DNA from 2 places in the Spirillospora sp. NPDC029432 genome. Region 2 is predicted to be linked to the other one. Evidence: riboswitches for the same ligand, from Rfam matches in the RefSeq annotation. Region 2 holds a riboswitch; the other holds the start of a gene.
What was found. Region 2 has a riboswitch for S-adenosylmethionine ahead of thrC (threonine synthase). Riboswitches for the same ligand answer to the same signal wherever they lie in the genome.
Positions count from the first base shown of each region.

Region 1: it holds a riboswitch for S-adenosylmethionine, as region 2 does, so the genes downstream of both, AB0881_RS04805 (aminotransferase class V-fold PLP-dependent enzyme) here and thrC (threonine synthase) in region 2, are expected to answer to the same signal.

Region 1 covers NZ_JBEZWH010000004.1:208,461-211,857, reverse strand. Annotated here, with positions in the region: gene AB0881_RS04815 (transglycosylase domain-containing protein) at 1-711, shown strand, start outside; gene AB0881_RS04810 (hypothetical protein) at 798-1,190, opposite strand; SAM riboswitch class IV at 1,241-1,355, shown strand; gene AB0881_RS04805 (aminotransferase class V-fold PLP-dependent enzyme) at 1,416-2,762, shown strand; gene AB0881_RS04800 (SseB family protein) at 2,942-3,397, shown strand, end outside.
Region 2 covers NZ_JBEZWH010000102.1:9,684-13,080, forward strand. Annotated here, with positions in the region: gene AB0881_RS39375 (MoaD/ThiS family protein) at 73-351, opposite strand; gene thrC (threonine synthase) at 396-1,673, opposite strand; SAM riboswitch class I at 1,689-1,828, opposite strand; gene AB0881_RS39385 (cation diffusion facilitator family transporter) at 1,981-2,979, opposite strand; gene AB0881_RS39390 (trehalose-6-phosphate synthase) at 3,096-3,397, shown strand, end outside.

The DNA of each region.
Region 1 (3,397 bases), on a different contig from region 2:
GGCGTGTACGCGACGTTCGCGTCCGAGGGGATCTACCACGAGCCGTACGTGGTGAAGCAGGTCACCGACGGCGAGGACCACACCCGGAAGTTCAGCGAGAAGGGCGAGCGCGTCTTCAGCCCACAGGTGGCGCGGGACGCCTCGTACGCGATGTCGCAGGTGGTCCGCGCCGGCACCGGTACGGGCGCGCAGCTGCCCGACGGCCGCGACGTGGCCGGCAAGACCGGTACGACCGACGAGGGCCGCGCGATCTGGTTCAACGGGTTCATCCCGCAGATGGCGACGACGGTGGCGATGTTCCGCAGCGACGGCAAGCCGCTGAACATCCCCGGGTACGGCTCGTACGGCGGGCAGCTCCCGGCGCAGATGTGGCGCGGCTTCATGTCGCAGGCGGTCAACATCGAGAACCTGTCGCCGGAGTCGTTCGGGTCGCCGTCGTCCACTCCGGGCGGCTACGCCGGACGCCAGCCGGGCCAGACGGGGGACGCGACGCCGACGCGGCCAGGGCCGCAGCGGCCGCCGGACTCCGACCGGCCGGAGACGCCCAGCGACCCGCCACCCGGGGACGGGCCCGACGAGCCGGAGATCCCGCTGCCGCCGGACCCGGACGACCCCGGGCCCGGCGATCCGGGCGGCGGCGGAGGCGACGATGATCCGCCCGGCAACGGCGGTGGCGGCAACGGCGGAGGCGGAGGCGGAGGCAACGGCTGAGCCGCCGGCCGTGACGGAGGCGAGAAGGGAAAGGGGAAGGGCCCGGCGTGATCGCCGGGCCCTTCCCCTTCTTCAGCGGCCCGGCGTCAGGAGCAGGCCTTGCCGATGCGCTGCGGCGTCCCGGTCATCACGCCGTTCAGCTGGGCGGCGTCGCCCGTCCCGATGCCGGCGGCGGCCTTGCGCAGGCCGTCCGCCTCGGCCTTCAGCGCCTTCTTCAGCGCGGCGTCCTCGGCCTTGCCCGCCAGCCCGTCGACGCGGCCGGCCAGCTGCTCGGTCGGCTGCCTCCACTGCCCGGGCTCGGCCGCCGAGACGCTCCGCACCTGCGTCATGTACTGCTGGAACGCCTTCTTGGTGTCGGCGCAGATCTGGTCGGTGTTGTCCCCGCCCAGCAGCCCGCAGCCGGTCAGCAGCCCGGAGGCGCCGAGCACCAGCACACCCCCGGCGAGCACCCGAACCGCCCGGACGGCCCCGTGTCGCATCGCACCCTCCCATTTCGTCCCCGTCGGTCTTGGCATATGATTCCGCACTAGGTCATGAGCGCCAGCGTCAAGCCCCGGCTTGCTGGCCGGCAACCCTTCGTCCGCGATGGGGTGCCCCGGGTGAGGACCTGGCCGGGCGCGACCGCGTTCCGGCAAGCGCGGATCCCGCCTTCCTGCCGGCCACCGGCCGCACGGGATCCCTGGATCCCCGAGGAGGGCCACCGCATGTCTCCCGCCGGTACCGCAACGCTCACCACCACCCGTCCCGCGCCCGTCGCCGCATCGGCGGCCGCGCCCGTACGGCCGCGGCGGAACGCCGACGCTACCGCCCCGCGCGATCTTCCGCGCGTGATCGGCGCGGACGCCTCCGTCCCGCTCGACGGCGGCGGCAGCGTCGCGTACGCCAACTTCGACTACGCCGCGAGCGCGCCCTGTCTGGAGTCGGTGCAGGAAGCCGTCACGCGCGCGTTGCCGTACTACAGCAGCGTGCACCGCGGCGCCGGGTACGCCTCGCAGGTCACCACCGAGGCGTACGAGAACGCGCGCGAGACCGTACGCGGCTTCCTGGGCGCGTGGAAGCGCGACGCGGTCGTGTTCACCCGCAACACCACCGACGCGATGAACCTCCTCGCGCACGCCGCGCCGCCCGGCACCACCGTCGTCGTCTTCGAGACCGAGCACCACGCGTCCCTGCTGCCGTGGAAGCGCGCCGTACGGCTGCCCGCCCCCGCGAGCCCGCTGGAGGCCGTCGCCGCCGCGGACCGCGCGATCCGCGAGGCGCCGGCCGGGCCGCGGCTGCTGGTCGTCACCGCCGCGTCCAACGTCACCGGCGAGATCTGGCCGATCGCCGAGCTGGCCGCGACCGCCCGCGCGCACGGCGCCCGCATCGCCGTCGACGCCGCGCAGCTCGTCCCGCACCGGCCGCTGGACATGGGCGCGCTGGGCCTGGACTACGTCGCGTTCTCCGGGCACAAGCTGTACGCGCCGTTCGGGGCGGGCGTGCTCGCCGGCCGGTCCGACTGGCTGCGCGCGGCGGACCCGTACCTCAAGGGCGGCGGCGCGAGCGCGTCGGTCACCGGACGCGGCGACGCGACGCGCTGGTCCGCCGACGCGCAGCAGCGGCACGAGGCCGGGACCCCGAACGTGCTGGGCGCGCTGGCCGTCGCCGCCGCCTGCGAGACGCTGGCCGGAACCGGCTGGGACGCGCTCGTCCGGCACGAGGAGCGGCTGCTGGCCAGGCTGCGCGAAGGCGTCGCCGGCATCCCCGGAGTGCGCGAACTCACCCTCTGGGGCGAGGGTGTCCCCCGGGTGGGAATCCTGTCGTTCGTCGTGGACGGCTGGAACGCGCGGGACGCTGCCCTTACCCTGTCGGGGACCTATGGCATCGGCGTCCGGGACGGCAAGTTCTGTGCGCACCCCTTCGTCCGGCACCTGCTCGGCGGCGCCGGACGGGCGGCGGAGTCGGCGGTGCGCGCGAGCTTCGGCGTCGGGACGGAGGACGAGCACGTCGACCGGCTGCTGGACGCGCTCCGGCGGCTGGCCGCGACGGCGGGCGAGCGGCGGGCCGGGTAGGGGCCGCGATCCCGTGCCCCTCGTGGACGGGCCGCCGGTGGGGGCACTTTGGCCCTGTACGCCCATGTAGCGTAGGCGGGTCCGTAACTTGCAAGTCAAGAGCCCGGTCGCCGGGCCCGGGACGGGCAGGATGGGCTCCGCCGGGTTTCCCGGCGGACCCGGGATGAAGGCGGCACGGGATGAAACAGGGGGTGGCGACCGTGGCCGACGCGTGGCGACCCACGTCGGAACTCGAGCGCCGGCTGCAGGAGACGGTGCGGAGCGGAGACCAGGAGGCGTACTTCCGCCTCCTCGCCGGCAGCGAGCTGGTGATCCCCGTACCGCCCGCCCAGGCCGACGACGTCCTCGCCGACCAGGCGCGGCCGAGCTGGCCGGTCCAGGAGGAGGACGGCCGCACGCACGTGCTGGCCTACACCTCGGCGGCCGCGATGCGCGACTGCCTCGGCCCGGCGTACCGGCACTACCTGCGGCTCAGGTTCACCGACCTGGCCGAGACCTGGCCGGACGCCCGGTGGTGGCTGGCCGTCGACGTGCCCATGCCCGGCACCGACGGCGCCGTGCTGCCGATCGAGGCGCGCCTGCCGGCCTGGTTCGTCAGGCAGGTCGCGGACGGCGACGCCCGCCCCCCGCGGGCC
Region 2 (3,397 bases):
ACCCGGGCCTAGCAGGGCAAAGCCCCCTTTTCCCGTGCTTTACCGGGAAAAGGGGGCTGGAAGCGTGCCGGGTCAGCCGCCGGCGACCGCGGGAATGATCGACACCTGCGCGCCCTCGGGCGTCGCGGTGTCGAGCCCGTCGGCGAACCGGACGTCCTCGTCGCCCACGTACACGTTCACGAAGCGCCGGATCTTGCCGTTGTCGTCCAGGACGCGGGCCGCGATCCCGGGGTGGTTGGCCTCCAGGTCGGCCACCACCGCGCGCAGCGTGGCGCCCTCGGCCTTCACCTCCGCCGCGCCGCCGGTCAGCGGCCGCAGGATCGTCGGGATCCGCACGGAAACGGTGCTCATGCTTCTCGCTCCAAGATGCTGGGTCGGTCGTACGGGCGGTTCGTTCAGGCGAGGCCGGCGGCCCGGAAGGCCTCCAGCGACGGCGCGATGTTCGCGCCCGGCGCCACGTGCGAGGAGACCGCGTCCAGGGTCTTGAGGCCGTCCCCGGAGTTGATGATCACGGTCTCGGCGGACGGGTCGAGCGCGCCGCCGTTCACCAGCTTGCGCAGGGTCGCCACGGTGACGCCGCCGGCCGTCTCGCCGAAGATGCCCTCCGTGCCGGCCAGCAGGCGGATGCCCTCGACCACTTCCTCGTCGGTGACGTCCTCCACCGCGCCGCCGGTGCGCCGGACGACGTCCAGCACGTACGGGCCGTCCGCCGGGTTCCCGATGGCCAGCGACTTGGCGATGGTGGCCGGCTTGACCGGCCGGACGACGTCGTGCCCGGCCTTGAACGCCGCCGACACCGGATCGCAGCCCGCGGCCTGCGCGCCGAACACCTTGTACGGCTTGTCCTCGACCAGGCCGAGCTTGATGAACTCCTGGAACGCCTTATCGATCTTCGTCAGCTGGGAGCCGGACGCGACCGGGATCACGATCTGGTCGGGCAGCCGCCAGCCGAGCTGCTCGGCGATCTCGTACCCGAGGGTCTTGGAGCCCTCGGCGTAGTACGGCCGGACGTTGACGTTCACGAACGCCCAGTCCTCCTGCTCGCCCGCGATCTCCGAGGCCAGCCGGTTGACGTCGTCGTAGTTGCCGTCCACGGTGACGAACGTGCCGCCGTACACCGCGGTCGTGATGATCTTCTGCTGCTCCAGGTCGGACGGCACGAACACCGCGCTGCGGATGCCCGCGCGCGCCGCGGCCGCCGCGACCGCGTTGGCGAGGTTGCCGGTGGACGGGCAGGCCAGCACCTTGAAGCCCAGCTCGCGCGCCGCGGCCAGCGCCACCGCGACCACGCGGTCCTTGAACGAGTGGGTCGGGTTGCCGCTGTCGTCCTTCACCCAGAGCCGTTCGAGGCCGAGCGACTCGGCGAGGTGGTCGGCCCGCACCAGGCGGGTCAGTCCCGGCTCGGTGTTGGGCGTGCCGGCGACCGACGCGGGCACCGGCAGGAGCCCGCGGTAGCGCCAGATGTTGCGCGGTCCCGCCTCGATGGAGGAACGGGTGACCCCCGCGAAGTCGTACGCGATCTCCAGGGGGCCGAAACACTCTTCGCAGGCGTAGAACGGGCCGAGCGGGCGGCTGTGGCCGCACTCGCGGCAGACCAGTGCGGTCGCGGGCCCGAGGTCGGGGGCGGGGTCGGGGGCGGTGCGGTGGGTGTCGTCGGCAGGCGTGATTGCCATGGAGCGAGGCCTTTCTCCCCATCTTTCCTGTGCCACCTTGGTCACAGGCCGGAGTTGGCACCATCTCCTGGCCGGCCTCGCAGGATCGCGAGCGCGTGAGCCAGGTGGTTGCCGGGGCTTCGTCGGGCCGGTCCCTCCACCCCTCTGGATGAGCGTTATTAAGTTGTCTACCGCACGAAGTATCGCGCTGTATGCGTGACTTTACATGATCTGACCGGTTGCCGGACAGCCGGGTCTCGCCGGTTGAGACGTTACCCAACCCCGCCCTTGATCATTCTTACGGGCTTGCCCCGTTCCGGGCGGGTTCCTAACGCCGCAGGTCAGGCGCCCGTACGGCACCGGAACGGGGACGGCGGAACGCGCCGCGCCGCGGGGGCCGGGGCTCCGGTCCGCTCTGCGTCGGATCCAGGAAGACGTGGCGGACGAGCGGCACGCGCTCCTGGAGGCGGCGGTCGATGTCGCCCGCGATGTCCTCGGCCTGGTCGGCGCTGATGGCGTCGGAGAAGTTGACCTTGGCGGCGACCAGGATGTCGTCGGGACCGAAGTGCATGGTGAACAGCTCCTCGACGCCGGTGACGCCGGCGGTGGCGGAGATCTCCCTACGGATCTCGCGCTGCACGTCCGGCGCCACGGACTGGCCGATCAGCAGGCTGCGGCTGTCGCGGCCGAGGGCGAACGCGACCACCACCAGAAGCAGGCCGATCATGACGGAGGCGAGGCCGTCCCAGAACGGGGACCCGGTGATCTCGCGCAGCGCCAGCCCGGCGGCGGCGAAGACGAGCCCGATCATCGCGGCGCTGTCCTCGAACAGGGCCGCCTTGAACGTGACGTCGGGCGTCTCTCGGACGTGCTCGACGAGGCCCTGGCCGTTGTCGCGGGTCTCGCGGCGGGCCTGCGTCCAGGCGCGCACCCAGGAGGTGCCCTCCAGCAGCGCGGCGATCCCGAGGACGGTGAACGCGAGCCAGACCTGCTCGCCGCCGCCGACCTCCTTGCCGGTGATCGTCAGGATCCCCTCGAAGATCGAGTAGCCGCCGCCCGCGACGAAGATCCCGAACGCGGCGAGCAGCGACCAGAAGTAGCGCTCGTTGCCGTACCCGAACGGGTGCCGGTGGTCGGGCGGGCGGGCGCTGCGCCGCAGCGAGGCGAGCAGGAAGCCCTGGTTGAGGGTGTCGGCGACCGAGTGGGCGCCCTCGGCCATCATCGCGCTCGATCCGGAGAGCACGCCCGCCACCAGCTTGGTGACCGCCAGGATCAGGTTGGCCGTCCCCGCCACGAGGACCGTCTTGGTGGTCTCGGCTCTGCTCATCCGCGCTCGGTACCCGCGGACCTCCCGGCTAACCGGGGCCGCGGATCCACGCGGTTCCACGGGGATTCACCCGGGTCACTTTGATGCGCCCCGATCCCAACTGAGACCCTGCCGGTATGAGCCAAGTGCTGCTGGCGTCCAACCGGGGTCCGGTGTCGTTCGCGCGGGCCGATGACGGCACGCTGACCATGCGGCGCGGGGCCGGCGGGCTGGTGTCCGGCCTGGCCGGGGTGACCGGCGCCGGCGGCGATCCGGGCGGCCGGGGCGTCGCGGCCGGGACCGTACCGGCCGGGGACGGGCACGCGGACGCCGCGCCCGAGGTGCTGTGGGTGTGCGCGGCCCTCGGCGACGCCGACCGGGAGGCGGCGCGGCGGGCCCCGGACGGGCGGCTGGACCTGGCCGGGCACGACATCGGCGG